4 regions of the Serratia sp. BNK-23 genome follow, and region 1 is predicted to be linked to each of the others. Evidence: riboswitches for the same ligand, from Rfam matches in the RefSeq annotation. Region 1 holds a riboswitch; each other region holds the start of a gene.
What was found. A riboswitch is a leader RNA that binds a small molecule or an ion and turns the genes downstream of it on or off. The one in region 1 is predicted to bind thiamine pyrophosphate.
Positions count from the first base shown of each region.

Region 2: another riboswitch for thiamine pyrophosphate. It lies ahead of thiB (thiamine ABC transporter substrate binding subunit); the one in region 1 lies ahead of thiM (hydroxyethylthiazole kinase).
Region 3: another riboswitch for thiamine pyrophosphate. It lies ahead of tenA (thiaminase II); the one in region 1 lies ahead of thiM (hydroxyethylthiazole kinase).
Region 4: another riboswitch for thiamine pyrophosphate. It lies ahead of thiC (phosphomethylpyrimidine synthase ThiC); the one in region 1 lies ahead of thiM (hydroxyethylthiazole kinase).

Region 1 covers NZ_CP179900.1:1,123,891-1,131,363, forward strand. The annotation lists gene ACMGF9_RS05300 (MFS transporter) at 1-500, shown strand, start outside; gene ACMGF9_RS05305 (GNAT family N-acetyltransferase) at 497-922, opposite strand; gene ACMGF9_RS05310 (FUSC family protein) at 993-2,957, opposite strand; gene mdtN (multidrug transporter subunit MdtN) at 2,962-3,999, opposite strand; gene ACMGF9_RS05320 (YtcA family lipoprotein) at 4,010-4,273, opposite strand; gene ACMGF9_RS05325 (TetR/AcrR family transcriptional regulator) at 4,491-5,105, shown strand; TPP riboswitch at 5,197-5,293, shown strand; gene thiM (hydroxyethylthiazole kinase) at 5,329-6,120, shown strand; gene thiD (bifunctional hydroxymethylpyrimidine kinase/phosphomethylpyrimidine kinase) at 6,120-6,920, shown strand; gene ACMGF9_RS05340 (inhibitor of vertebrate lysozyme family protein) at 7,005-7,463, shown strand.
Region 2 covers NZ_CP179900.1:4,229,089-4,236,561, forward strand. The annotation lists gene ACMGF9_RS20150 (DASS family sodium-coupled anion symporter) at 1-307, opposite strand, end outside; gene ACMGF9_RS20155 (sugar efflux transporter) at 452-1,648, opposite strand; gene sgrT (glucose uptake inhibitor SgrT) at 1,803-1,976, opposite strand; gene sgrR (HTH-type transcriptional regulator SgrR) at 2,067-3,728, shown strand; TPP riboswitch at 3,766-3,884, shown strand; gene thiB (thiamine ABC transporter substrate binding subunit) at 3,942-4,928, shown strand; gene thiP (thiamine/thiamine pyrophosphate ABC transporter permease ThiP) at 4,904-6,511, shown strand; gene thiQ (thiamine ABC transporter ATP-binding protein ThiQ) at 6,498-7,202, shown strand; gene ivbL (ilvB operon leader peptide IvbL) at 7,291-7,404, shown strand.
Region 3 covers NZ_CP179900.1:1,706,512-1,713,984, forward strand. The annotation lists gene ACMGF9_RS08020 (ABC transporter ATP-binding protein) at 1-705, opposite strand, end outside; gene tenA (thiaminase II) at 702-1,385, opposite strand; TPP riboswitch at 1,448-1,550, opposite strand; gene ACMGF9_RS08030 (LLM class flavin-dependent oxidoreductase) at 1,701-2,723, shown strand; gene ACMGF9_RS08035 (SDR family NAD(P)-dependent oxidoreductase) at 2,737-3,471, shown strand; gene ACMGF9_RS08040 (GlxA family transcriptional regulator) at 3,597-4,571, shown strand; gene gap (type I glyceraldehyde-3-phosphate dehydrogenase) at 4,650-5,660, shown strand; tRNA gene ACMGF9_RS08050 (tRNA-Asn) at 5,715-5,790, opposite strand; gene mtfA (DgsA anti-repressor MtfA) at 5,890-6,690, opposite strand; tRNA gene ACMGF9_RS08060 (tRNA-Ser) at 6,783-6,872, shown strand; gene ACMGF9_RS08065 (UbiD family decarboxylase) at 7,344-7,473, shown strand, end outside.
Region 4 covers NZ_CP179900.1:4,684,114-4,691,586, reverse strand. The annotation lists gene ACMGF9_RS22325 (thiazole synthase) at 1-339, opposite strand, end outside; gene thiS (sulfur carrier protein ThiS) at 341-541, opposite strand; gene ACMGF9_RS22315 (HesA/MoeB/ThiF family protein) at 538-1,287, opposite strand; gene thiE (thiamine phosphate synthase) at 1,280-1,930, opposite strand; gene thiC (phosphomethylpyrimidine synthase ThiC) at 1,923-3,866, opposite strand; TPP riboswitch at 3,981-4,105, opposite strand; gene ACMGF9_RS22300 (Rsd/AlgQ family anti-sigma factor) at 4,145-4,648, opposite strand; gene nudC (NAD(+) diphosphatase) at 4,750-5,517, shown strand; gene hemE (uroporphyrinogen decarboxylase) at 5,556-6,620, shown strand; gene nfi (deoxyribonuclease V) at 6,630-7,316, shown strand; gene ACMGF9_RS22280 (YjaG family protein) at 7,365-7,473, shown strand, end outside.

The sequences.
Region 1 (7,473 bases):
GTTCGCTGGTGTTGCCGCTGAGCCGGCCGCCGTTCAACTTCACCCATGCCGCGGTGGGAGCGTTCGGCCTGGTCGGCGCGGTGGGCGCGCTGGCGGCGGTGCGCGCCGGGCATCTGGCGGATCGCGGGCTGGGGCAGGTGGCCAGCGGCGCGTGTCTGCTGCTGTTGACGCTGGCCTGGCTGCCGCTCGGTTTGCTCGGCAGCGGCCTGGTTTGGCTGGTGGCGGGCATTGTGCTGCTGGATCTGGCGGGCCAGGCGATCCACGTGCTGAACCAGAGCATGATCTTCAGCGCCCACCCGCAGTCGCATAGCCGGCTGGTGGGCTGCTACATGCTGTTTTACGCCGTCGGCAGCGGGCTGGGCGCCTTTGCCGGCACCCATATGTACGCCTGGGCGGGGTGGAGCGGCGTCTGCTGGCTGGGGGCAGGCGTCAGCCTGAGCGCGCTGCTGTTTTGGCGGCTGACGCTGCGCGGGATGACGGATGCGGCGGGTAAGAGCTAGCGTGCCGGTGAGTGCATCAGGTAATAATCTTCTTCGCCGTCGTTGCCGGTGGAGATGATGCGCCAGCCGTGTTTGCGGTAGAACGTCAGCGCCTTTTCATTCTTCACCAGGCATTTCAGCGAGCCGGTGGCGGTGAAGGTGGCTTGCGCCGCTTGCAGCAGCGCACTGCCGACGCCGCGCGGCGGCTGATGGGGATCGACATACAGGTTATGAATGAAGTTGTCTTCGCGGTAGATGGAGACGAATCCCAGCAGCACGCCGCCGTCTTCCGCCACCCAAATCGCTTCGCCCAGCGTCGCGCGGTCGAAATCTTCCAACTGATAGTTCGAGGTATCGCGCCAACCGAACGCCGCCTTGCGCGACGCCAGGTACAGCGTGCGCAGGAAGGGGCGATCGGCCTCTTGGTAAGGTCTTATTTGCATGGCATCTCCCGGTGGTTTTTGCTCACTATAGCGCATGGCGCCGGGCGTGCATGGCCGCAAACGGAAAATGCTAGGCGTCGCCCCAGGCGGGCAGGCGATTGACCCCGTCGCTCAGCTCCTGAGCCAGGTGGCGCACGGTGTCGGCGTGCAGGGCGGCCAACGGTGGATGAAAGTCGGGCGCCCGCAACGCTTGCGGCGCACGGGAAAGCTGCGCCGCATACTCGGCGAGAACGCGCCCGCCCTGACGTTGCACCTCGAACAGCGCCTGGCGTTCCTGCGCGGACAGCGCCGCGCCACTGCCTGCCAGATAGGTGTTGAGCTTTTCGCTGGTCAGCAACAGGCTGCGCGTCTGGTTAAAGATCAGTTGGATATGCCGGGTGAAGCTTTCATGGTTATCGTCCGCCAGCTGCCAGGTTGGCTCCAGCGTCACCCGGGCCACTACCGCTTCGCAGCCCTCGATCTTTTGCCAGATGCCGATGGCGTTTGTGTTCTCGCCGCCGAGGAAGCGCGACAGTTCCCGCAGCACGTTGGCAACCTGCTGCCGCAGTGACTCCCCTTCGTATTCCGGCCACAGCGTGGCGTGAATGAAGGTGGCGAACCCTACCCCCAGCACGATGCCGATCAGGCGATCGCGGATCTCGGTCAGCCCGGTGACCGGGCCGAAGCTTTCCAGCAGCGCCAGGGAAAAGGTGAACAGGATCTGTACCCCGGCATAGCTTATTTTCTCGGAGCCGGCGGCGATCCAGGCGGAGAGGGCGATCACCGGCAGCGTCAGCAGCAGCAAGCCGACGAGGCTGTCGAGGTGAGGCATGATCCACACCACCGAGATCAGCGCCAGCAGGCTGCCGATCGCCGCGCCGCCGAGACGCAGCCGCGCCCGCCGCTGTGTGGCGCCGAGGCTGGGCTGCGCCACGATCAGGCAGCTCAGCATGATGGTATGAATGCCGGACCAATCGACGGCGGTATAAAACACGTAGGCGACCAGTACGGTCAGCAGCGTTTTCAACGAAAACTGGATGTAAACCGGGTTGGTCAGGGCGTCGGGGGTAAAGAAGGGCACTTTCGGCGGCGGCGCGGCCTGCAGGGCGTCGGCGTAGTCGCTGCGGTTGGCGTAGACCTGCAGGAGGCTGGCCATTTCATTGAGCGGCGCCGGCACCTGCGGATCGTCGCTGCCGGCGATCGCGACGGAAAATCGCAGTGCGCTTTCGTGGCTTATCGCGGTTTGCAGTGCGCGGCAGGCGGCATCTATCTCTTGCGCCAATTGACGCGCGGCCGCGCCGAAAGCCGGCGGCAGCTGGTAGGCCAGGATATTGAGCTGCAACACCAGGGTGATCAGCGCCAGATAACCGGGCTCGTTGGCGCGGCAGCGATCGCTGCGCATCACCGAAAAGCGCAGCAGCTTATGCAGCTCGGTGGCGTGCTGGGAGATGGCGCTCAGATCGCGCGTCTCGCCGCCGTTGGTCAACATAGCGCGGGTTTCGTCCAACACCGCGTTCATCCGACCCTTTAGCTGTTTCAGCGGTTCGGCCGGCAGCAGCAGGGTATTAACGATCAGGGTGAGCAGGATGGCGTAGTTGATCGCCACCCATACCCACAGCACCAGTCGTATCACCACTTCCGCCTGCGGAGTGAGATCGACAAAGCTTTGCGTGTAGATCACCACCAGCGCCATCAGGAAGAACAGCACCCCAACCTTGGTCACCCGCATCAGGAACACGCTGAGGAAAAACAGCGCGCTGGAGAGCAAGATGCGCAGCATCGGGTAGTCGTAGGTGAACTTCAGCACCAGAATAGCGGCGCCGATCGCCAGCGTGGAGCTGACGAAAAACAGGATACCGATCGCGCGGGTGATCACGATATTGGACTGCGTGATAAAGAAGACCGCGATCAGCGACAGCGCCAGCCACGGTACCTGCAGCGTCTGCGAGATCACGATGGCGATCGCGCTGGAGAGCAGGGCGCGGATCACCAGGTTTATGCGGCTGTCCGAAGGGCGCAGCTCGTCGATCAACCGGGACAGCCAGCCGCGAGACATCGTTTTATTCTTCATGGCGCAGGTTCAGCTTGGCCACCGCCGAAGCGCCCACGCGGAACAGCGCCGGGTTGGGAGCCTCTACCGCGATCTTGACCGGGAAGCGCTGAGAAACGTGCACCCAGTTGATGTTGCGCGACACGTTGGGCAGCCCGCCCAGCACGCTGCCGCCGTCGTCGGGCTGCACGCCGTAGCTGACCGACTCTACCTTGCCGCTGAAGGTCTGGCCGGCGTCGCTCATTAAATACAGCGTGGCCGGCACGCCGGGATGCACGCCTTTCAGGTCGGTTTCGCGGAAGTTGGCGACCACGTACCAGTGGCGGGTGTCGATCAGCGTGAACACCGGTTTGGCGCTGGAGGCATATTGGCCGACGGTGGTTTTCAGGGAGGCGATGCGGCCGTCGAACGGCGCTCGCACCTCGGTAAATTCCAGATTCAGCTTGGCGATGGCGATGTCGGCCTGCACTTCGGCGCGCTGCGCGACCAGGGCTTCGACGCCGCTGACGGCGGCTTCCGCCTGTTTCGCCTGCAGCAATGCGGCCTGCAGTTCCGCCTGCGCCGAGCGCTGGGAGGTGCGGGCGGTTTCCACTTCTTCCGCCGAAACGTAGTTCTTGCCGAGCAGCTTCTGCCGGCGGTTGAGGGTGTCGGTCGCCTGCGCCACCAGCGCCTGCGAGCGTTTGACGATGGCGTTCATCGATTCGGCGTTGTACTGCTGCGCGTTGACCGAACGCTGCGTCAGTTTGATCTGTTCATTCAGCGTGATCAGGCGCGCTTCGCTGGCCGCCAGCGCGTCCTGGTAAGGGCGCGGATCGATGCGGAACAGCAGATCGCCTTGCCGCACTTCCTGGTTGTCGCGGATCGGCATCTCGACGATGCGGCCGTTCACCTCCGGCACTACGTCGATGGTGTCGGCATAGGCGTAGGCATCGTCGGTAGTGGGGGCGTTTTCCACCCGCCAGACGACGACGGCGGCCACGATGAGCGTCAACGCCAGGATGGTAAGCACCAGCAGTCTGCGCTTGTTGGAGGTTTGTGGTTGGGTCATGGCGTCAGTCTCAGTGGGGGAAAACCAGTAACCAGGTCAGCATGGCGATCAGCGCGGTCAGCGCCGGATACGTCAGCAGCTGCGGCGCCAGCCAGGCGCGTTTTTCCGGGGTGCGCAGCAGCAGGTGGATCGCCACCATGCCCGCCACGCCGCCGCACAGGCAAAACAGCCAGTCGGGGAACGAAGCGCCGAACACCACCATGGACGGTGCCGGTGAGCACCCGGTGAGCAGCAGCGCGGTCAGGCAGGTGATAAGCAGTTTTTTGTCGGGCATAGGGCTTTCTCTGGCGATTGGCTTGGTCGACGGGCCGAATGGAATGACTCTTTTTCAGTGAGTGAGGTCACTGTTTGTCTTCCCCACGCTTGCGCAAGGAGAAACTAGAATAAATACTCTACTCTAAACTAGAGGAGTTAATCTAGTTTTTTGTGTCACCCTGCCTTCGCGGCGGCAAATGGGTATAATGCGTTGATGACAGCGGGCAGAAACGAATATGCAAATCGACGAACACATCACCGGGCGGGAGCCGCAGCAGGAAAGAGGGCGGCAACGCGTACAAACCATTCTGGATTCGGCGGCGGCGATCGTGGCGCAGGACGGGCTGGCGGCGCTCAGCATGCAGCGGCTCGCCAAGCACGCCAAAACCTCCATCGGCTCGATGTATCACTTTTTTCCCGATCGCCACGCGGTGATCAAGGCGCTGGCGGATCGGCACACCGAATCGATCGAGGCGCTGGTGCGCGACATGGCGTTGGCCAGCGACGACGAGTGGCGGCGCCTCTCCGCTGAAGAGGTGATCCAGCGACTGTTTTCTCCCTATGCGCAGTACCTGCGCGAGCACGCCGACTACCTGCCGGTGATGCGGGAAATGAACCTGCCGGATGAAAAGTCCAGCTTCCTGGCGCTGATCGCCCGAGTGCTGCAGCTGCGCCGCCCCGAGACCGCCGAAGCGGAGCTCCTGCAGCAAACCCGGCTGTTGCAAAGCCTGGTGGCCGGCACCTTGCACCACATCTTCAAAACGGCGCCGCAGAACGTGGCGTTTACCCTGGCGGAGCTGCCCGGCGTGCTGAGCCTGTATCTGGCGGGAAAAGAGGGAAGCATCGCTTAGGCGCGAGCCAATTTAATCGCTTGTTTGTCCGCGCCGCCGCTGGCATGATCCCCTGCAGGGATTAACGCAACGTTGATCACAACCTATTGATTTTCATGACTCGGGGTGCCCTTCTGCGTGAAGGCTGAGAAATACCCGTATTACCTGATCTGGATAATGCCAGCGTAGGGAAGTCACGGCCGCTCAACCGGCGCCGCCTTCTTGAACGCCGGTTGGGAGGAATATGATCGCTCGACCTGATGCACTACCCGGCGCCCGCGCCGCGGCCTGCCTGACCCAATTCCAACAGCGGCCTCCGCTGATCCACTGCCTGACCAACGAAGTGGTGCAATCGCTGACTGCCAACGTGCTGCTGGCGCTCGGCGCCTCCCCGGCGATGGTGGTGGAGCCGCAAGAGGCGGCGCAGTTCAGCGCGCTGGCCGACGGCCTGCTGATCAACGTCGGCACCCTCAATGCGCTGCGCGCCGAATCGATGCGGGCGGCGGTGGCCGCCGCCAATCAGGCCGGCAAGCCCTGGACGCTGGATCCGGTGGCGGTCGGCGCGCTCTCCTACCGCACCGCCTTCGCTAAACAGCTGCTGGACGAGCAACCGGCGGCGATACGCGGCAACGCCTCGGAAATCATGGCGCTCAACGGGTTGCTGGCCAGCGGCCGCGGCGTGGACAGCGGCGACGATTCCTTGGCGGCATTGCCCGCCGCGCGTGAGCTGGCGCGGCGCAGCGGCGCGGTGGTGGCGGTCACCGGCGCGGTGGATTACGTCACCGACGGCCAACGCGACTGGGCGATCGAAGGCGGCTCCCCGCTGATGACGCGGGTGGTGGGCACCGGCTGCGCGCTGTCGGCGGTGGCGGCGGCGTTTTGCGCCCTGCCGGGCGATCGCCTGGACAACGTGGCGACCGCCTGTCGGGTGATGTCACACTGCGGCGGCCTCGCGGCCAGGCAGGCCGCCGGGCCGGGCAGCTTTACGCCGGCGTTCCTCGACGCCCTGTATCAACTGCGCGGGGAGGATCTGTGATGAAACGTATTAACGCGCTGACCATCGCCGGCACCGATCCCAGCGGCGGCGCCGGCATTCAGGCCGATCTGAAAGCTTTCTCGGCGCTTGGCGCCTACGGCACTTCGGTGATCACCGCGCTGGTAGCGCAGAATACCCGCGGCGTGCAGTCGGTGTATTACATCGATCCGGCGTTCGTCGCCGCGCAGCTGGACTCGGTGTTCAGCGACGTGCGCATCGACAGCGTCAAGATCGGCATGCTGGCCAATGCCGACATCGTGCAGGCGGTGGCCGAACGTCTGCGCCATTACCGGCCGGAATTTGTGGTGCTGGATACCGTGATGCTGGCGAAAAGCGGCGATCCGCTGTTGGCGCCGGAGGCGGTAGAGTCTATCCGGCGCGAGCTGTTGCCGCTGGTGTCGATCATTACGCCGAACCTGCCGGAAGCGGCGGCGCTGCTGGCGTGCGCGCCGGCGGAAGATGAAGCGCAGATGCGCGAGCAGGGGCGGGCGCTGCTGGCGATGGGCTGCCGGGCGGTGCTGATGAAGGGCGGCCACCTGAGCGAAAGCGAGAGCCCGGACTGGCTGTTTACCGCCGAAGGCGAGCAGCGTTTTACCGCGCCGCGCGTCGCCACCCGCCATACCCACGGCACCGGTTGCACGCTCTCGGCTGCACTGGCGGCGCTGCGCCCGCGCCATGCCGACTGGGCGGCCACGGTGGCCGCCGCCAAGGACTACCTGCAACAAGCGCTGCAACAGGCGGATACGCTGGAAGTGGGGCACGGCATTGGGCCGGTGCATCATTTTCACGCCTGGTGGTGAGCCAACTTTTTGCCGCAACCGTGGTCTGACTAGTTCAGGCCCGGTTTTATGGGCGAAACCTGATTTAACCTAGGGAGAAGGACTATGACGGGACACCAGGCGCTGCGTTGCGCCCTCTTCGGCGCACTGCTCAGCTTCAGCGCGGGCAGCTTTGCCCAGCAGATCGTCACCACGTCGGATTTGATTCAGCAGCCGGGGTATCAGGCCAGTTGGCAAAACATGGTCAAAGGCCAGGCGCGGATGCCGGGCTGGGCGCGCAAGGGCGTCGGCACCTCTACGCCGGCGCAAAACTTGAGCTGGAAGGGCAAAGAGTATCTGGTCGGCAACCTGTGCAAGCCGCACGACTGCGGCAACAACTTTTTGATCGTGGCGTTCAGCGCGGACAAATCCCAGGCCTGGGGCGTGCGGGTGGAAGTGGAAGATCGGCCGGAAGCCGTCGATCATCCGAAGAAATACGCCAAGTACCAGTGGCTCGGCAAGCCGGATGACGACATGAAAGCGCTGCTTAAGCAGCAGTTCGAGAACAATCCCGACTGGAAATGATCTGACCGGG
Region 2 (7,473 bases), 2.0 Mb from region 1:
TAATAGAAAAGCCGATCAGCCAGATCAGCTGGTTGGAAAAGCCGCTGAGCGCGTCGTCCAGCGCGGCGCCCGGCTTGCCGGGGTTGGTGACGCCGGTTACCGCCACCAGAGCGATGGCGATCACCGAGACCGCGCCGATCGGCATCGCCTTGCCGATGATGGCGATGATGGTGCCGATAAACAGCGCCAGCAGCTGCCAGGCGTTGGGCGCAACGCCCTCCGGCACGGGAATGAGGAACCAGATAATCAGCGTGGCGCCAAGGGCGCACAGGGAAGGAAGCGGTTTGAGCGGTGTGAGTTTATCCATAACGTTCCCACTGTTCTAAACGACAGGGCGGCATCTCAATAGCGAGACGGGCGTGGGCGCAACGATCGCGCGCCATATGCCTTCAGCTTGAGCGCCCGGTTTAGCCTTCTCAATGACTTGCATCAAGAATGCCGTCGTTTAACCTCACACTTCACGCACTTTGGCGCTCATCCCGAGCGCCGCCAGCGCCAGCAGCGCCGCCATCCAATACACCGAACCATGACCGAAATTCTCCACCAGCACGCCCTGCAGCACCCCGGCCAGGATCACCCCGGTAGAGATGCTGTTGGTGAACAGCGTGGTGGCGGCGCCCGGCCGGCCCGGCATCAAATCCTGAAAATAGAGCATGCCGATACCGGCGACGATGCCGATAAACACCGCGTTGAGCAGCTGCAGCGCGATCAGGGCCGGCTTGGTCGCCAACACCGTCAGCCCGAGATAAAACAGCACGCCCGCCGCCACCGCCAGCAGCATCATGTTGCGCTTGCCGAAGCGTTTGACGTAATAACCGGCCAGCAGCATTGCCGGGATTTCCAACCCGGCGGCGGTGCCCATCAGCACCCCGGCCAGCCCTTCCGGCAGCCCGAGATCGGCGGTGATATACAGCGGCATATCGATGATATACAAGGTATTGCAGGTCCACATCAGCATCGAAGCGATGAACAGCAGCCGCACATCGCGATTGCGCCAGGCACTGGCGGGCGCGATCGGCGCAGACATCCCGCCCTGCAGCTCCTTATTCTCCGCCGCACGCGGCACCGAAGGCAGCATAAACCCTACCAGCAGTACGCAAACCGCGAAGGTGGCGGCGGCGATCAGGAACATCACGGTGAACCCATAGTTCAGCGCCAGCGCAAACGACAGCGGCGGGCCGATCACCCACGCCAGCGAAAGCTGGGCGCGCATCACCGAGCTGAACATCACCACCTCACGCGCCTCGCTGTCGGCATATTCCCGCGCCAACGCGAAAATCTGCGGCATGGCGGTGTTGGCAACGGCGGACATCAGCACCCCGGCGGTGATCAGCGTCAGGTAATCGCGGTTAAAGGCGAACAGCAGGCAGTTGCCGACCGCCATCAGGCAGCACAGCAGGATCAACCGGCGCCGATCGCCGCGGGTGTCGGAGCGCTTGGCCAGCAGAAAACTGACCACGATGCCGGCCACGGCGTTGGCGGTGTAAAACAGCCCTACCCACAGCGGCCGCACTTTGACCTCGGTGGTCAGAAACAGACTGAGCGTCGGCGTCAGCAACGCGCCGGCGATGCCGGAGAGAAAAGCGATCAGCAGGAATGCGGCAAAGATGGGGTTAATGCGCAGTGACAACCGGCTCATGCGTTGCATATCGTCTTCCCTGACCTCAAAGCAGAAGAAAGAACCTTAAGCCACGGCGAGAAAAATGCAAGCGCATCGCCATGACCGCGCATAAAAAAACCAGTGGGTCACCCCACTGGCTGGTGAAACAGCACCATTACTCAGAAACTTGTTGCCGCAGCCCCTACAGGTGCTCGCGATACTGCTTATCGGTCATCTCTTTAATGTCCCATTGCGTCAGGTGCGCCAGCATCGCCAGCCGCGCCTGTTCGGGCACCACGCTCAGCCAGTCGGCTCGCTGGCGGCGCACCGCGCTGAAATAGCGCTGATAGAACTGCCTGGATAAGAAAGCTTTCATGATTACGCCCTCCCCTTTCATTGATGAAAATTATCGGCGTAATATAGGGAAAGAAAAATTGACGAGTTGAAGCAGGAGCGTTCCTCTTTTATGTCCACGTCCAGATTGCAGCAGCAGTTCATCCGCCTGTGGCAGCGCTGCCACGGTGAAACCACCGACACCACGCTGCAGGATCTGGCGGAGGTGCTCAGCTGCTCGCGGCGCCACGTGCGCTCCCTGCTGAGCGCCATGCAGCGGGAAGGCTGGCTCACCTGGCAGGCGGAATCGGGGCGCGGCAAGCGTTCGCGGCTAACCTTCCACTACACCGGCCTGGCGCTGCAGCAACAGCGGGCCGAGGAGCTGCTGGAACAGGATCGCATCGATCAGCTGGTGCAACTGGTGGGCGACAAAAACGTGGTGCGCCAGATGCTGCTGTCACAGCTGGGGCGTAGCTTCCGCCAGGGGAAACACATCCTGCGGGTGCTCTACTACCGGCAGTTGTACAACCTGCTGCCCGGCTCGGCGCTGCGGCGTTCGGAAACCCATCTGGCGCGCCAGATCTTCAACGGTCTGACGCGCATAAATGAGGAAAACGGGGAACTGGAGTCCGATCTGTCTCACCATTGGCAGGCGTTGACGCCACTGCACTGGCGATTTTACCTGCGCCCGGCGATCCATTTTCATCACGGCCGCGAGCTGGAGATGGCGGACGTCATTACTTCTCTTTCGCGTCTGACCTCGCAACCGCTGTTCTCGCATATCGAGAGCGTCACCTCGCCGACGCCATTCGTGATTGACGTGCATCTGCGCAGCCCCGACCACTGGCTGCCCTGGCTGCTGGGCAGCGTGCACGCCATGATCCTGCCGCGCGAATGGCGCGAACTACCAGATTTCGCCCGCCATCCGATCGGCACCGGCCCCTATCGCGTAGTGCGCAATCTCCCCAGCCAGATGAAGATCCACGCCTTCGACGACTATTTTGGCTACCGGGCGCTGATCGACGAGGTGAATATCTGGGTGCTGCCGGAGTTCTCCGAAGAACTGGTGCATTCCGGCGTACAGCTGCAGGGCGATGAAACCGGCAACAACGAACTGGAAAGCCGGCTGGAAGAGGGCTGCTATTTCCTGCTGTTCGACCGGCGCTCCCCGCTGGCCGCCGATCCCGCCATTCGCAGCTGGCTGTGCGAATTGATCAATCCCATTTCGCTGCTGAGCCACGCCGGGCCGCTCTACCAACGCTACTGGTCGCCGGCGTACGGCCTGCTGCCCCGTTGGCACCACAACCGCGCGCTGGCGCAGCAGCCCAAACCGGCGGGGCTGACCGAACTGACGATGACCCACTTCAATGAGCATTCGGAGTTTCACGCCATCCGTCAGGCGATCGAGCCGCTGCTGGCGCAGCACGGCATCCGCCTGATCGTGCAAAGCGTGGATTACGCCACCTGGCACCAGGGCGACGCGCGCAGCGATCTGTGGCTTGGCAGCGCCAACTTCTATCTGCCGCTGGAGTTTTCGCTGTTCGCCACGCTGTACGAACTGCCGCTGATGCAGCATTGCATGAACGAAGATCTGGCGCAGGACGCGGCGCTGTGGCGCGCCAACCGTCTGCCGCTGGCGGAGTTCTGCCAGCGTCTGGTCAGCAACCACCAGCTGCATCCGCTGTTCCACCACTGGCTGCAGCTGCACGGCCAGCGCAGCATGCGCGGCGTGCGGATGAACACCCTCGGCTGGTTCGACTTCAAGTCCGCCTGGTTTGCCCCGCCGGAGACATAAGCGCCTTTCGCCCAAGTCGGTTAATCTTTACAATAGCGCCGTCTCAACGGGGTGCGGAGAGCCGGGCCGCGTAATAAGCCTGATTTTCCGCTGAGAGCACACCCGTCGAACCTGATCCGGTCAATACCGGCGGAGGGATTTGAGCCCAGCGAACCGGCGACGCCGCCTCGCCCCCTCAGATGCCCTTGCCCCCTTATTTTTCAGGAGTGCAACGTGGTCAAAAAATATCTGCCCTGCTTATTGCTGCTGTGCGCCGCGCCGGCGTTCGCCAAGCCGACGCTGACGGTTTACACCTACGATTCCTTCGCCGCCGACTGGGGCCCTGGCCCGGCGGTGAAAAAAGCCTTCGAGGCCGAATGCGACTGTGAACTGAAGTTCGTGGCGCTGGAAGACGGCGTCTCGTTGCTGAACCGCCTGCGCATGGAGGGCAAGAACAGCGCCGCCGACGTGGTGCTGGGGCTGGACAACAACCTGCTGCAGGCGGCGCAGCAAACCGGCCTGTTCGCGCCGAGCGGCGTCGATACCGCCAGGCTGACGGTGCCGGGCGGCTGGCAGGACGCGACCTTCGTGCCTTACGACTACGGGTACTTCGCCTTCGTCTACAACAAAGAAAAACTGAAGAACCCGCCGAAAAGCCTGCAGGAGCTGGTCAGCGGCGACCGCAACTGGAAAGTGATCTACGAAGATCCGCGCACCAGCACGCCGGGGCTCGGCCTGCTGCTGTGGATGCAAAAAGTGTATGGCGACAAGGCGCCGGCCGCCTGGCAGCAGTTGGCGAAGAAGACCGTCACCGTCACCAAAGGCTGGAGCGAAGCCTACGGCCTGTTCCTGAAAGGCGAAGGCGATCTGGTGCTCAGCTATACCACCTCTCCCGCCTACCACCTGATCGAAGAGAAAAAAGACCTTTACGCCGCCGCCACGTTCAGCGAAGGCCACTACCTGCAGGTGGAAGTGGCCGGCAAGCTGAAAGCCGCCAAACAGCCTGAGCTGGCCGAGCGTTTCATGCGGTTCATGGTGACGCCGGCATTCCAGAACACCATCCCGACCGGCAACTGGATGTACCCGGTGATCAACACCCCGCTGCCCGTCGGCTTTGAGCAGATGAACGTGCCGCAGACCGCGCTGCAATACAGCGCCGAAGAGGTGGCCACACAACGCGGCGGTTGGATCCGGGCATGGCAAACCGCCGTCAGCCGCTGATCCCCCGCTGGCTCTGGCCGGGGCTGCTGGCCGCCGGCCTGATCCTGCTCATCGCCGCGCTGGCGCTGGGGTCACTGTGGCGTCACGCGCCGGACAGCGACTGGCGCAGCCTGTGGCAGGACAGTTACCTGTGGCACGTGGTGCGCTTCACCTTCCTGCAGGCGCTGCTGTCGGCGCTGATTTCGGTGCTGCCCGCCATTCTGCTGGCGCGCGCGCTCTATCGCCGCCGTTTCCCCGGCCGGCAGTTGTTGCTGCGGCTGTGCGCCATGACGCTGGTGCTGCCGGTGCTGGTAGCGGTATTCGGCCTGCTCAGCGTCTATGGGCGCCAGGGCTGGCTGGCGACGCTGTGCGGCTGGCTGGGCGTCGAGTATGGTTTCTCGCCCTACGGTCTGCAGGGCATTCTGCTGGCGCACCTGTTCTTTAATCTACCGCTGGCCACCCGCCTGTTGCTGCAGGCGCTGGAGAACATTCCGGTAGAGCAGCGCCAGCTGGCCGCCCAACTGGGCATGAGCGGCTGGCAGCAGTTCCGCTTCGTCGAATGGCCGGCGCTGCGCCGCCAAATCCTGCCGAGCGGCGCGCTGATCTTCATGCTGTGCTTCGCCAGCTTCGCCACCGTACTGTCGCTGGGCGGCGGGCCGCAGGCCACCACCATTGAACTGGCGATCTACCAGGCGCTGAGTTACGACTACGATCTGGGGCGTGCCGCCATGCTGGCGCTGATCCAGCTGGGCTGTTGTCTCGGGCTGGTGTTGATCAGTCAGCGCCTGAGCCAGGCATTGCCGGTGGGGCATACCCACGCCCAGCGCTGGCGCAATCCGGATGACAGCCTGTGGCGACGCGTCGGCGATTTTCTGCTGATCGCCGCCGCACTGTTGCTGCTGCTGCCGCCTCTGCTGGCGGTGATCGCCGACGGCGCCAATCAGGCCATGGTCAGCGTGCTGCGCCAGCCGGTGCTGTGGCAGGCGCTGTTCACGTCGCTGCGCATCGCCCTCGGCGCAGGGCTGCTGTGCGTGGCGCTCACGATGATGCTGCTGTGGAGCAGCCGTGAGCTAAAACTGCGGCAACAGCTGCGCGGCGGCCAGGCGCTGGAGCTCAGCGGCATGGTGATCCTGGCGATGCCGGGCATCGTGCTGGCCACCGGCTTCTTCCTGCTGCTGAGCGATACCGTGGGGTTGCCGCAGTCGCCCTATGCGCTAGTGATCCTCACCAATGCGCTGATGGCGGTGCCCTATGCGCTGAAGGTATTGGAGAACCCAATGCGCGACCTCGCCGAACGTTACAACCCGCTGTGCCTGTCGCTGGATATCCGCGGCTGGCGACGGCTGCGGCTGATTGAGCTGCGCGCCCTGCGCCGCCCGCTGGCACAGGCGCTGGCCTTCGCCTGCGTGCTGTCGATCGGCGACTTCGGCGTGGTCGCCTTGTTTGGCAACGAGCATTTCCGTACCCTGCCTTTTTACCTGTATCAGCAGATTGGCGCCTACCGCAGCAACGACGGGGCGGTGACCGCGCTGCTGTTGCTGCTGCTGTGCTTCCTGTTGTTTACCCTGATTGAACGCTTACCGGGCCGCCATGCTGACGCTTGAAAAACTGACCTACCTGTATGACCACCTGCCGATGCGCTTTGATCTGCGCATCCAGCCGGGCGAGCGCGTCGCGGTGCTCGGCCCCAGCGGCGCCGGTAAAAGCACCTTGCTGAGCCTGATCGCCGGTTTTCTGCCGGCGGCCAGCGGCCGGCTGCTGCTGAACGGCGAAGACCACACCGCCACGCCGCCGGCCAAGCGGCCGGTGTCGATGCTGTTTCAGGAAAACAACCTGTTCGCGCACCTGACGGTGGCGCAGAACATCGGGTTGGGGTTGGATCCCGGTCTGCGCTTGACTGCGCAGCAGCGTCAACAGCGAGAACACATCGCCCGTCAGGTCGGCCTGGAAGAGCATCTGGAGCGCCTGCCGTCGCAACTTTCCGGCGGCCAGCGTCAGCGCGCCGCGCTGGCGCGCTGTTTGATTCGCCAACGGCCGATCCTGCTGCTCGACGAACCCTTCTCGGCGCTCGATCCGGCGCTGCGCAACGAGATGTTGCAACTGCTGCAGACGGTATGCGAACAGCGCAACCTGACGCTGCTGATGGTGTCGCACAACCTCGACGACGCCGCACGCATCGCACCGCGCACGCTGCTGGTGGTCGACGGCCGCATCTATTACGATGGCCCGACGCAGGCCCTGCTGGACGGCAGCGCGCCCGAAGCGCGCGTGCTGGGCATTTCGGGCAAAGCGTGATCTGACGCGCGTTTTTTATGCTGCGCCAATAAACCTGTTGTGCGAATTTTGCGCCTGTGTTTTTATAAAAACCTGACTTTTTTTACTGATGATAAGGTTCCCTGTGATCGCATCCTCGCTGACTTCGACCCTACTAGTTACCGCGCTACCAGCCGCGGTGGTCGTCGTGCGTGTGGTGGTGGTCGTCGGCAATGCGCCGTAGGGTCCGAATCAACGCATCGATTCCCAAACCCCGCCGGCGCAAACCGGGCGGGGTTTCTTGTTTTAGCAC
Region 3 (7,473 bases), 580 kb from region 1:
GGCCTGGCTTTTCAGCAGGTCGGCGTCATCCGGCGCGCGCGGCGGTAGCCCGCTGATGCGATGAGTATCGTCGAGGCCCAGCGGCCAGGGCGACAGCACCAGCAGCCGGTGGCTCAGGCGGCAGGCTTCCATCGGATCGTGGGTGATCAACAGCACGGTATTTTGCGCCAGCAGCTCGGCGGCCAGGCTCTGGATCTCGGCGCGGGTAATGGCGTCCAGCGCGGAAAAGGGTTCGTCCATCAGCACGATCGGCTGGCGTTCGTAGAGCGTGCGGGCGATGGCGGCGCGCTGGCGCATGCCGCCGGACAGCGAGGCTGGCAGGCTGCGGCCATGCGCGGCCAGGCCCACGCGCTCCAGCAGGTGCGCCGCCCAAACCCGATCCGGCGTTTCGCCGCGCAGCCGCGAACCGAGGGCGACGTTCTCTTCGATGGTCAGCCACGGGTAAAGCAGATCTTTTTGCCCCATGTAGGCGATGCGCCCGGCGATCGGCAGGCCGTCGCTGCCGGTCACCGAACCAGAGCTGGCATGCGCCAGGCCGGCGATGATCTTCAGCAGGCTGGTTTTGCCGGCGCCGCTGGCGCCGAGCAGGGCGACGAAGCTGCCGCCGGCGATGTCGAAGCTCAGCCGGTCGAAGACGATGTGCTGACCGAAACGCAGGCTGAGATCCCGCACCTGGATACCGGGCGGGAGAAGCGGAGAGGTCATGAGGCGTTCAGCCCCATCTGCCAAAATGCCGACTCCAGTTGGGTGGCGGTGGTGAAAATCTGCGCCAGCTCGGTAAAGCGGCTTTGTGCGCCGCGCTGGTGGCCGACGGTTTCCAGCAGTTCAATGGCGGCGCGCACGCCGGCCAGATAGCCCTCGTCGCCGTAGTTGCGGATCCAGGAGGCGTAAGGATTGCCCTCCATTTGGGTGGCGGGATCGTGCAGCAGCCGCAGGCCGATTTCGGCATAGCCGGCCACGCAGGGCAGCAGACCGGCCAACAGATCGAGGGCGTCGCCGGCATGGCCGATATCCAGCACGTAGCGGGTGTAGTTCATGGTCTCCGCCGCTTCCGGCTGGGCGGCGATCTGCGCTTCGCTTAGCCCCCATTCGGCGCAGTAGGCCACGTGCAGCGGCAGCTCGGCGACGATGCCGTTGAGCGAGGCGGTGGCGGCGCGCATCTCCGGCAGGGTGCGCAGCTTGCTGACCAGCAGCGCGTAGGCGCGGGCGAAGTGCAGCAGGAACAGATAGTCCTGGGTCAGGTAACGGCGAAAAGCGCGTTCAGGCAAGGTGCCGGCGGCCAGCTGCTGCAGAAACGGGTGATCGACGTAGTCCTGCCAGTGGCTGCCGGCATGGTGGCGCAACCGGCCGTAAAGACCGCTTTCGAACAGGGTGGTGATGGACATGGGACCTCCTTGAGTCAGTGGAGATCCGGGCACGCTGAGGTATGAACAGGCAACGGGTGATTGCGTTGTTGCCTAACCGTCCCTTCGCTGGCATGACCCAGATCAGGTTCAAAGGGTTCGGCTTGCGCCATCTCAGCCCGTAACAGGACACCCCTCGGAGCTGCCTGTTATACGACATTTGTTTTTTGATTACAATCGCCGGGCGGCGCGGCGGCAATCGGTTCGTTTAGTGCGATCGGGGGCGATTTTGCTGGCGCAAGGCGCGCGGTTTTTGTCACTGTAGGCCGATGATTTTGCCTTTGAGGACGATGCCCGATGAAAAAGATTGGTTTTCTCTCGTTTGGCCACTGGACGCCTTCCGCCCAGTCCGGCACCCGTTCCGCAGCGGATGCGCTGCTGCAGTCCATCGATCTGGCGGTTGCCGCCGAAGATCTGGGGGCGGACGGCGCCTATTTTCGCGTGCACCACTTCGCGCGTCAGCTGGGATCGCCGTTCCCGCTGCTGGCCGCCATCGGCGCCAAAACCCAACGTATCGAGATCGGCACCGGCGTGATCGACATGCGCTATGAAAATCCGCTGTACATGGTGGAGGACGCCGGCGCGGCGGATCTGATTGCCGGCGGGCGGCTGCAGCTCGGCATCAGCCGCGGCTCGCCGGAGCAGGTGATCGACGGCTGGCGCTATTTCGGTTACGCCCCGGCCGAGGGCGAAACCGACGCTGACATGGCCCGCCGCCATACCGAAGTGTTCCTGGAAGCGCTGCGCGGCGAAGGGTTCGCCGAACCCAATCCGCAGCCGATGTTCCCCAATCCGCCTGGGCTGCTGCGGCCGGAGCCGTTTTCCGCCGGGCTGCGCGATCGCATATGGTGGGGCGCCGGTTCGAACGCCACCGCCGTCTGGGCGGCGAAGCTGGGCATGAACCTGCAAAGCTCGACGCTCAAGAATGACGAGACCGGCGAACCCTTCCATATCCAGCAGGCCAAGCAGATCCGCGCCTATCGCGCCGCCTGGCAAGAGGCCGGCCATGCGCGCGAGCCGCGGGTTTCCGTGAGCCGCAGCATCTTCGCGCTGGTGGATCAGCGGGATCGCAATTACTTCGGCGGCAGCGGCAAAGAGGGCGATCAGCTGGGATATATCGACGCGCAGACCCGGGCGATCTTCGGCCGCAGCTATGCCGCTGAGCCGGACGCGCTGATCGAGCAGCTGGCGCAGGACGAGGCCATCGCCGAAGCGGATACGCTGCTGCTGACCGTGCCTAACCAGCTGGGCGTGGATTATAACGCCCACGTTATCGAATCGATTTTAACCCATGTCGCGCCGGCGCTCGGCTGGCGCTAAACGGAGGAGTGGCATGTCACGCATTTTCATTACCGGTTCGGTCGACGGGCTGGGGCGCGCCGCCGCGCAAACGCTGTTGGAGGAAGGGCATCAGGTGATCCTGCATGCGCGCGCGCCCGGCCGTCTGGAGGCGGTGCGCGATCTGCTGGATCAAGGCGCGCAGGCGGTGATTGGCGACCTGTCCGAGGTGCAGCAGATCCGGCAGGTCGCCGAGCAGGTGAATCGTCTTGGCCGCCCGAATGCGGTGATCCACAACGCCGGCATGTTCACCGGGCCGCAGGTGATGCCGGTGAACGTGATGGCCCCCTATCTGCTGACGGCCCTGATCGAACGCCCCGATCGCATCGTCTACCTGAGTAGCAGCATGCACTTTGACGGCGTAGCGGAACTGAACGGCGTGGACTGGCTTGGCGGCGCAGCCGGCTCCTATTCGGACAGCAAGCTGTTCGTCACCGCGCTGGCCGCCGCCGTGGCGCGCCTGTGGCCCGGCGTTATCAGCAGCGCGGTCGATCCCGGCTGGGTGCCGACCAAAATGGGCGGCGCGGATGCGCCCGACGATCTGGCGCTGGGACACGTGACGCAGGCGTGGCTGGTGAGCAGCGATGAACCGCAGGCACTGATTTCCGGCGGCTATTGGCACCACCAGCAGCGGTTTGAACCTCACGCGGCGGTGCACGATGAGGCGTTTCAAACGGCGCTGCTGGCGCAATTGGCGCGCGCCGGCGGGGTGAACCTGCCGCAGGCCTGATGGCCGTTCCTTCCTGGCCCGTCGGTGATTATCGGCGGGCTTTTTATACCCGCAGGGTGAACCGACGGGGCTTTTCTTATACAGTGGGCACCTGGCCTGTTTTGATTGTTATTTATATTATTGCCATGCACTCATTCCTGATTATCGTCCCTGAAGGGGGCATGCTGTTCGAAGCGGCGGGCATCGCCGATATCCTGATGCAGGCCAATCGCCTGAGCCCTGCCGAGACGCCGCTGTATCAGATCGCGGTCGCCACCACGCAATCTCACCGGGTGGTGCACGGTCTGTCCGGGCTGAGCCTGTTGGCCGATCATCGCCTGGCGGATCTCGATCCGGCCCTGCCGCGCGATACCGTGATCGTCGCCGGCAAGGGGGCGACCGAAGAAGAGGGCGCCCTGGTCGCCGATTGGCTGCGCCGCGCGGCGCCGCAGGCGCGCCGTATCGCTTCCGTTTGCGGTGGCGCACTGCTGCTGGCCGAAGCCGGGTTGCTGGACGGGCGGCGGGCGACCACCCACTGGCGGCTGGCGGAAACGCTGCAGGCGCGCTTCCCGCGGGTGCAGGTCGAAAACGGCCCAATCTACGTGCAGGACGGGCCGATCTGGACCTCCGGCGGCGTCAGCTCCGGCTTCGATCTGACGCTGGCGCTGGTGGAGGACGACTACGGCTTCGTGCAGGCGCGCGAAGTGGCACAGGACCTGGTGATGTTTCTGCGCCGCCCCGGCGGGCAGGCGCAGTTCAGCCGCTATCCGCTCAACCAGGCCAAATCGCCGGGGCCGATCCGTGACCTGCAATCCTGGATCCTGGAAAACCTCGCCGACGATCTCAGCGTCGATCGGTTGGCCGAGCGCGTGGCGATGAGCCCGCGCAACTTTACCCGGGTGTTCACCCGCGAGACGGGCATTTCTCCCGCCAAATTCGTTGAAGAGGGGCGGTTGCATACCGCCAGGCAGCGCCTCGAACAGAGCGCGGAAGGTATCGAGCAGATTGCCCTGGCCACCGGCTTCGGCAACGGCCTTAACCTGCGGCGGGTGTTTGAGCGCAAACTGCAGCTGACCCCGAGCGAATACCGCGAACGCTTTCATGCGCGCAATTTGGCGTAAATTGATTGGTAAACGTCATTTACGCCGCTTCTGGTCGGCGCTAGATTTTAGGCAAAGTCCACAAATGAGGAGTGCATCATGGTGAGAGTAGGCATTAACGGCTTCGGCAGGATCGGGCGCAACGTGCTGCGCGCGGCGCTGGGGCGCAGCGATTTTGAAGTGGTGGCGATCAACGATCTGACCGACAGCAAGACGCTGGCGCACCTGCTGAAATACGACACGCTTTCCGGCACGCTGGCGGCCAGGGTGGAAGCCGGCGACAACCAGCTGCTGCTGGACGGCCGGCCGATTCAGGTGTTTTCGCAGCGCGATCCCGCCGAAATCCCCTGGAGCAGCGTGGGCGTGGACGTGGTGATCGAAGCGACGGGCTTCTTTACCGATAAAGCCAAGGCGGAAGTGCACATCACGCACGGCGGCGCCAAGCGGGTGATTATCTCAGCGCCGGCCAAGAATGACGACATCACGCTGGTGATGGGGGTTAACGATCACCTCTACGATCCGGCGCTGCATAAGGTGGTCAGCAACGGCAGCTGCACCACCAACGGGCTGGCGCCCGCCGCGCAGGTATTGCATCAGGCGTTCGGCATCGAATACGGCTTGATGAATACCACGCATGCCTATACCAACAGCCAGGCGCTGCACGATCAGCCGGAAAAAGATCTGCGCGGCGCGCGGGCGGCGGCGGAATCGATCGTGCCTTACTCCAGCGGCGCGGCCAAGGCGCTCGGCAAGGTGATCCCCGAACTGGACGGCCGCCTGACCGGTTATTCGCTGCGGGTGCCGGTGCCGGTGGTTTCCATCGTCGATCTGACGGTGACGCTGAAGCGCCCGGCGACGGTGGAGGAGATCAACGCCGCTTTCCGCGCGGCGGCGGCGTCCGGCCCGCTGAAAGGGATCCTGGGGTACAGTGACGAACCGCTGGTATCGAGCGACTATCGCGGCGATGCGCGTTCGTCGATCATCGACGGCCTGTCCACGCTGGTGATCGGCGGCAACCTGGTGAAAGTGCTCGCCTGGTATGACAACGAATGGGGCTTCTCCAACCGCTTGGTCGATCTGGCGCTGCTGATGGAACAACGCGGGCTGTAAACGCCCAACAGCAAAAAGCCCGCTTAAGTTTCCTTAAGCGGGCTTCTCTAAATATGGCTCCTCTGACTGGACTCGAACCAGTGACATACGGATTAACAGTCCGCCGTTCTACCGACTGAACTACAGAGGAATCGTGTGAACGGGGCGCATCATATCCAGCGGCTCCGGGTGTGTCAACGCTAAATTGCCCCAGGCGGTGCGACTGCTCGGTATCTGAGCAATGCGCCCGTCAATCAGCCCATTGCGCGTTGTTTTCCGCCTGGTCTCGCAGCAGGCGCGCCAGCGGATCCTGGCGGTAGAAGCGGCAAAAGTGCTGATACAGCGCCGGGAAGCGTTCGGCCAGCAGTTCGGGAGCGCTGAAGAAATACTCCGACAGCACGGCGAAGCACTCGGCCGCATCGGTGGCGGCGTAGGCATCCATGCTGGCGGCCTCTTCGCCGACCATGTCGATCTCGTCCTGCAGGCTTTCCATCGCGGCATGCAGATCATGTTCCCAGGCGGCCACCTCGCGCAGCGGGATCGGCGGCACGCCGGTGGCGACGCCGCCGTTGCGCATATCCAGTTTGTGCACCGCTTCGTGGATCACCAGATTGAAACCGGAGAGGTCAAAAGAGTCCTGCACGTCTTGCCAGTTGAGCACGATCGGCCCCTGTTCCCAGCTTTGGCCCGACTGCACCACCGGCCCCGAGTGCACCAGACCGATCTCGTCCTGCCATTCGTCTTCCACCACGAACGGGGTGGGGTAGAGCAGAATTTCGTTGAAGCCGTCGAGGCATTCCGCGCCCAGCTCCAGCACCGGCAAGGCGAACAGCAGGGCGATGCGCGCCTGCATTTGCGAGGTGAGTTGCAGCCCCTGCAGCGGCACGATGCGCTTTTGCTGCAATATTTGCCCGGCGACGGCCACCAGCCGCTGCCGCTCCTGCTCATTCAGCGGCGAGAGCAGCGGGATCGCCAGCGCGTCCTGCCACTGGGCCTCGATGTCTGCCTGGGATTGAGAGGGTTGAGTCGCTTTCCACGGCCATTTAATCATCAGGTTGCTCGTAAACTCATCACTTGAACGTTCAGCGGTATGCTAATGCTGTAAAAATGCCGCAAAAGCGGGCATGATAGCAAGCGTTGTCAGGAGAGATGCCGGAGCGGCTGAACGGACCAGTCTCGAAAACTGGAGTAGGGGCAACTCTACCGGGGGTTCAAATCCCCCTCTCTCCGCCACTTTACCCCGCGTTATTCCCCCATTGAATCAAAATCCTTTTCTTTCGCTAATGCTTGTAAACCGTTGGATATGAAACCGGTTTGCGTTGGCCGAGATCCTTTCCCGCATTATAACTCGTGCAATATCAACGAATAGCATTTTGCGATTATGTTCTTCATTTTGTGAGCCACGTTGCGCTTGAACCCGGTGCGGCGCTTGCGGCAAGCCCAGTGCTATGCATGCCAATCACGCTGAAGGTGTGAAACCGTCACGGCGATAATGCCTGCCGGCAGGGGCGTGCACGGTCTGAGTCCGCTATCCCTTGAAAATTTTGCCAGACTGACAACATGCCCAACGCCTCCAGGATAGAGTGTATTTACACGCGATTTTTTGCGCACTAATATGTGTGCACATGCACATAAATGATCAGTCTCCTGCCCGAAACGAGGGCGACAGAAGGGGCTGACCGCCTGGAGACCGGAGGACTTGCCATGAGTTTGCTCGATTGCGCACTGGATTTTCGTCACTTCATTGAGGAATTGCGTCGCCGAAACGATTTGGTCGACGTGCATCAGGAAGTTTCCGCCGACCTGGAGATAGCGGCTGTCTGCCGCCGGGTCT
Region 4 (7,473 bases), 1.6 Mb from region 1:
CAGCGTTTCTATCGGATCCGGCAGCAGGTATTTCACATCGGGGTGGATCTCCAGCTTCACCCAGTGGGTGCCGAGCGCTTCACGCGCCAGCCGGGCGGCGAATACCGCTTCGGCGGCCGTTTTGGCGCCGGAGGTATTGGGCAACAGCCTGACGCCCAACTGTTGCAGCGGCGCCAAAATGGCGTCGTTGCCGCCGCGCAGATCGACGCGCTTCATGGCCATGGTCACCAGCTGTGAGCCGGAGGCCGCCAGCGCCTCCAACATCAGCGCCGGGGTGGCGAACTTGCCGGTGCCGGTGAACAGGCGCGAGGTAAAAGTGGTATCGGCGATTTTCAGCATGTCAGCCTCCGGCGATCGCTTGAAACAGCAAAATGTCGTCACCGTCCTGCACCTGATGGTCGGCCCAGTCGGCGCGCGGGATGATGGTTTGGTTGATCGCCAGCGCGGTACCCGGCTGGTGGCGTTCCAGCTGGGCCAGCAGGGCGGCGACGCTGAGCGGCTGCGGCAGCTCCAGCGGTTGGTCGTTTAAACGGATCTTCATGCCGCGCCTCCGCATACCGGGCAGGCACGGGCCTGGCTCAGTTGCAGCGTGCTCCAGCTCTGCTGCTTGCCGTCGAACAGCCGCAGTTTACCGCTGAGGGAAGAAGGCATGCCGGCCAGCATCTTGATGGCCTCCAGCGCTTGCAGAGTGCCGATCACGCCCACCACCGGGCCGAGTACCCCGGCGGTGCGGCAGTTGCGCTGCGGCTCTTCCTGCTCCGGGTACAGGCAGGCGTAGCAGCCGTGCGCATAGGGCGGCTCGAGCACCAGCAGCTGGCCGCTGAAGCCGACCGCGCTGCCGCTGATCAGCGGCTTGGCGGCGGCGATGCAGGCGGCATTGACCTCATGGCGGGTCGCCATATTGTCGCAGCAGTCCAGCACCAGATCGGCGCGGGCGACCGCGTCGCGCAGCGCTTGCCCTTGCAGCCGCTGCGCCAGCGGGATGGATTCCACCAACGGGTTCAGCGCCTGCAGGTGGCGTTGCGCCAGCGCCGCCTTGCCGGTGGCGGTATCGGCGCTGCGGTAGAGGATTTGCCGTTGCAGGTTGGTGACGTGCAGCTGGTCGTCGTCGGCCAGCAGCAGCGTGCCGACGCCGGCGGCGGCCAGATACAGCGAAGCCGGGGAACCGAGCCCACCTAAACCGACGATCAGCACCGTGGCGCGCTTGAGTCTCTCCTGGCCTTCCGGGCCGACGTCCTCCAGCAGCAGCTGGCGGCTGTAGCGCAGGAATTCCTGATCGTTAAGCATCGTTCGGATCCTCGCCTTCGATCAGCCGCAGCAGCTCGGTCGTCGCCGCGCGCCAGTCCGGTGCCTGGGTGATGGCGCTGACCACCGCCACGCTGCCGACGCCGCACGCCAGCACCGCCGGCACGCGATCGATACTGATCCCGCCGATCGCCACCGTCGGGTAATCCGCCAAACCGGCGATGTGGCGTTTCAACTCCGCCAGCCCCTGTGGCGCCGAAGGCATGTCTTTGGTCTGAGTGGGGAAGATGTGCCCCAACGCGATGTAGGACGGTTTCACCGCCAGCGCGCGCGCCAGTTCGGCGTCGTCATGGGTGGAGACCCCCAGCCGCAGCCCGGCGCGGTGAATGGCCGCCAGATCGGTGGTATCGAGATCTTCCTGGCCCAGATGTACGCCGTAGGCGCCGTGCTTGATCGCCAGCCGCCAGTAGTCGTTGATGAACAGCCGCGCCTGATAACGCCGGCCCAGCGCGATGGCGGCAGCGATATCCTCTTCGACCTGCTCGTCAGGCAAGTCCTTGATGCGCAACTGGATGGTGGTGACGCCGGCCTCCAGCAGGCGAGCGATCCATTCCACGCTGTCGACGACCGGGTAGAGCCCCAGTTTGTAGGGCGTCGCCGGGAAGGGCGTCGTGATATCAGTCATTGCTGGTCTCCTCCTGCAAATTGCCGGCGCTGTGATACAGCTCGCTGCCGCGGGCGCGGAACTCGGCGGACATTTTCTCCATACCGGTCAGCTGCACCTCGATCGGTTTGGCGGCCTCTTGGGCGGCGGCGTAGTCGCGCACCTCTTGTGAAATCTTCATCGAGCAGAATTTTGGTCCGCACATCGAGCAGAAGTGGGCGATCTTGCCGGATTCCTGCGGCAGGGTTTCGTCGTGATAGGCGCGCGCGGTGGCCGGATCGAGCGCCAGATTGAACTGATCTTCCCAGCGGAATTCGAAACGCGCCTTGGACATGGCGTTATCGCGGATCTGCGCGCCCGGATGGCCTTTGGCCAGATCGGCGGCGTGAGCGGCGATCTTGTAGGTGATCAGGCCCTGTTTGACGTCCTCTTTGTTCGGCAGGCCGAGGTGTTCTTTCGGCGTGACGTAACACAGCATGGCGCAGCCGAACCAGCCGATCATCGCCGCGCCGATGCCGGAGGTGAAATGGTCATAGCCCGGGGCGATGTCGGTGGTCAGCGGACCGAGGGTGTAGAACGGCGCTTCGTGGCAGTGTTCCAGCTCTTCGGTCATGTTGCGGCGGATCATCTGCATCGGCACGTGGCCCGGGCCCTCGATCATCACCTGCACGTCGTATTCCCAGGCGATTTTGGTCAGCTCGCCCAGCGTATGCAGTTCGGCGAACTGGGCTTCGTCGTTGGCGTCCTGAATCGAGCCGGGGCGCAGGCCGTCGCCGAGCGACAGCGAGACATCGTAGGCGGCGCAGATCTCGCAGATTTCACGGAAGTGCTGATAGAGGAAGTTTTCCTGATGGTGCGACAGACACCATTTGGCCATGATCGAGCCGCCGCGCGACACGATGCCGGTCAGGCGTTTGGCGGTCATCGGCACGTAGCGCAGCAGCACGCCGGCGTGGATGGTGAAGTAGTCGACCCCTTGTTCCGCCTGTTCCAGCAGCGTATCGCGGAACATCTCCCAGGTGAGGTTTTCCGCCACGCCGTTGACCTTCTCCAGCGCCTGATAAATAGGCACCGTACCGATGGGCACCGGGCTGTTGCGCAGGATCCATTCGCGGGTTTCGTGAATATAGCGGCCGGTGGAGAGATCCATCACGGTGTCTGCGCCCCAGCGGGTGGACCACACCAGTTTCTCCACTTCTTCTTCGATCGACGACGTGACCGCCGAGTTGCCGATATTGGCGTTCACCTTCACCAGGAAATTGCGGCCGATGATCATCGGCTCCGCCTCCGGGTGGTTGATATTGGCGGGAATGATAGCGCGGCCGGCGGCCACTTCCTGGCGCACGAACTCCGGCGTGATGTTGTCCGGCAGGTTGGCGCCCCAGCCCTGGCCCGGATGCTGGTGGCGCAGCACCTCGCCGCGAATGCGTTCGCGCCCCATGTTTTCACGGATGGCGATGAATTCCATCTCCGGGGTGACGATGCCGGCGCGGGCGTAGTGCAACTGGGTTACGCACTTGCCCGGCAGCGCTTTGCGCGGCAGCGGCAGGTGTTCGAAACGCAGGTGATCGAGACCTTCGTCCGCCAGCCGCTGCTGGGTGAAGCCGGAGCTGGCGCCGCTCAGGGTGGCGGTATCGCCGCGTGCGTCGATCCAGCCGGCGCGCAGCTTGGCCAGGCCGGCGTGCACGTCGAGCTCGGCCTGTGGATCGCCGTACGGGCCGGCGGTGTCATACACCGGGATCGCCTCGTTCTGTTCATACTGCGGGTTATCTTTGCTGCCGCCGACCAGGGTCGGGCTGAGCTGAATTTCACGCATCGGCACCTGGATATCGCGGCGCGAACCCTGCAGGTAGATGCGGCGTGAGTTTGGGAAAGCCATGCCTTGCAGGGTGTCGATAAACTGCTGGGCGGCTTCGCGTTGCGCTTTACGGGCGCGCGGTGGATTAACGTTAGACATAGCAAGTTCCTACCAGTGTGTTGGGTTGGGAAAGTTGCTTGTCTGGAGCTCGGAGGGAGTAATGATGGTGGCCGATAAGGCAGGGCGCCCGCAAGGGGAAGGCCGTGTCTGTGGCGATAGATTACTCTTGTTCCCTTCGCGGGTATTAACCCGATCAGGTTCCGCGGATCCCGAATTAACGGTCTCAGCCTGGCTGATTCGATGAACAAATCAGGCGCTAGGCACTCCGACAAGATGCCCCCCAGTATAGGAGGGATAAGAAAAAAAACTATAAAATTTTAACGCGCCGGATCCAGCGCCTGGTCCGGCAGCGGTTGCTGCGTGGCTTCCGCTTCCAGCAGGATCAGCTTATCTTCCAGCGCAAAGCGCGCCGCCAGCGTTTCGCCGATATCCGACAAGGCCTGATGGAATTCCAGACAAACCTCCTGATCGATATCCACTTCGGTATAGCGATCGTGGAACGCCATGATCTGTTCGGTATTGGCCCATAGCTTGGGGTAGATGTTCACCGCCAGCGACATTTTCGGACTGGCTGCGCCTTCCACTTGTTTGATAATTCTGTCATAGATATGAAAATGCCCTGCGGAGAGGTAATCCACCAGGTTATGGCAAAAGTTCTCCAGCGCTTTTTCATTCAGCGGCGTATGCTTTTCTTTATTCGGTTTGAGGCCTACCAGCGTGCAGTAGGCGACCAGCAACTGCTTGCGGGCCTGAAGCCATTGATCAACTAATTCATTACTACCGCCAACGCGCTGAGTCAGCCTTTCCAAACGGTTGAGCATGTTTGACTCCGTGTAAGTAACAAAAGTAACCGGTAAGTTATTAAAATGTAACAAAGCCGATTTGTAGAGTGCCAGTGAAGCTGAGGTTGTGCAACAACGATATGGAACTTGCATTAACGGGCAATGAAAACGGCTGGTGGATCGTCAGCCATGAAAGCAAACTTTGGTTACCGAACGGTGAATTGCCGTCGGGGACCGCCGCCGCCCTCGGGCTGCAGGGCCACATGGCGCGCACCATCGGTGAGTGGGAGGGCGCGCCGGTCTGGCTGGTGCGCCAGGCGATGCCGCGGGAGATGGGGTCGGTGCGTCAGTTGTTGGATCAGGATCGTGGTCTGTTCCAGCTGGCCGGGCGCGGCGTGCAGTTGGCGGATTTCTACCGCTCCCATCGCTATTGCGGCTACTGCGGCCATGAGATGCACCTCAGCCGCACCGAAAGCGCCTGCCTGTGCGGCCATTGCAAGGAGCGCTACTACCCGCAGATCGCGCCCTGCGTGATCGTCGCCATTCGGCGCGACGATCAGATCCTGCTGGCGCAGCACGTGCGCCATCGCGGCGGCATTCACACGGTGCTGGCCGGTTTCGTTGAAGTGGGCGAAACGCTGGAGCAAGCGGTAGCGCGCGAAGTGATGGAAGAGAGCAATATTGAAATCAAGAACCTGCGCTACGTCACGTCACAACCCTGGCCGTTTCCGCACTCGCTGATGATGGCCTTTATGGCCGATTACCACCAGGGTGAGATTCGTCACGATCCCAAGGAGCTGCTCAATGCCGGCTGGTATCGTTACGACCAACTGCCGCTGTTGCCGCCGCCCGGCACCGTGGCGCGCCGCTTGATTGAGGACACCGTGGCGCTGTGCCGGGCAGAATAATGTACAATGGCCGGCAGATTATTAAGGGAGCCCCATAAATGACTGAGTTGAAGAACGATCGTTACCTGCGCGCGCTGTTGCGTCAGCCGGTGGATGTGACCCCCGTATGGATGATGCGCCAGGCCGGTCGTTATTTACCGGAGTATAAGGCGACTCGCGCCCAGGCCGGTGATTTTATGTCGCTGTGCAAGAACGCGGAGCTGGCCTGCGAGGTTACGCTGCAGCCGCTGCGCCGCTACGCGCTGGACGCCGCCATCCTGTTCTCCGACATTCTCACCATTCCCGACGCCATGGGGCTCGGCCTGTACTTTGAAGCCGGCGAAGGCCCGCGTTTCAGCTCCCCCGTCACCTGCCGCGCCGACGTCGACAAACTGCCGGTGTTCGATCCGGAAGTGGAGCTGGGCTATGTGATGAACGCGGTGCGCACCATTCGCCGCGAGCTGAAGGGCGAAGTGCCGCTGATCGGCTTCTCCGGCAGCCCGTGGACGCTGGCTACCTATATGGTTGAGGGCGGCAGCAGCAAGGCATTCACCAAGCTGAAGAAGATGATGTATGCCGAGCCGGCCACGTTGCACCTGTTGCTGGACAAGCTGGCGGACAGCGTGATCCTTTACCTCAATGCCCAGATCAAGGCCGGCGCGCAGTCGGTGATGGTGTTCGACACCTGGGGCGGCGTGCTGACCGGGCGCGATTACCGCGAGTTCTCTTTGCACTACATGCACAAGATCGTCGATGGCTTGCTGCGTGAAAACGACGGCCGCCGCGTGCCGGTAACGCTGTTCACCAAAGGCGGCGGGCAGTGGCTGGAGGCGATGGCCGCCACCGGCTGCGATGCGCTGGGGCTGGACTGGACCACCGACATCGCCGACGCGCGCCGTCGCGTAGGCGACAAAGTGGCGCTGCAGGGCAATATGGATCCGTCGATGCTTTATGCTTCTCCGGCGCGCATCGCGGAAGAAGTGGAGACCATTCTGGCCGGTTTCGGCCACGGCAACGGTCATGTGTTCAACCTGGGCCACGGCATCCATCAGGATGTGCCGCCGGAGCACGCCGGGGCCTTCGTCGAGGCGGTGCACGCGCAGTCGGCGAAATACCACCGTTAAGGATCCGATGTGACCGATATGGCGGCTCTGCGCGCCGAACAGCTGCGGCGCGCCGCTGAAGTCATTCGCTACGACGAGCTGCCGGCCGAACCGCCGGCGTTCATCGCCGGCGCCGATGTGGGCTTCGAGCAAGAGGGCGCGGTGACGCGCGCAGCCATCGCCATCCTGCGCTATCCGTCGCTGGAGCTGGTGGAGTATCAGGTGGCGCGCATCGCCACCGTCATGCCTTATATCCCGGGTTTCCTGTCGTTTCGCGAATACCCGGCGCTGTTGGCCGCCTGGGGGCAGCTGCGGCAAAAACCGGGGCTGATCTTCGTCGATGGGCACGGCGTTTCACATCCGCGGCGCCTCGGCGTCGCCAGCCATTTCGGCCTGCTGGTCGATGTGCCGACCATCGGCGTGGCCAAGAAGCGCCTGTGCGGCAAATTCGCGCCGCTGGACGCCGCCGTCGGCGCGCTGTCGCCGTTGGAAGATAAGGGAGAACAGCTGGGCTGGGTATGGCGTAGCAAGGCGCGTTGCAACCCGCTGTTCATCTCTACCGGTCACCGCGTGGGCGCCGACAGCGCGCTGGCGTGGGTGCAGCGCTGCATGGCGGGCTACCGTTTGCCGGAGCCGACCCGTTGGGCCGACGCCATCGCTTCGCGCCGTCCGGCGTTTCAGCGGTGGTTGCAGCAGCATCCGGAGGTGTCGCCATGAGCGATTTCGGGTACACTGCGCCGCAGATAACGCGTAAGAGAGTAAAGCATGCTACGTAACCCGATTCATTTACGTCTGGAACGGCTCGAGGGCTGGCAACATTTGACCTTTATGGCCAGTTTGTGCGAGCGTATGTACCCGAATTACCAGATGTTCT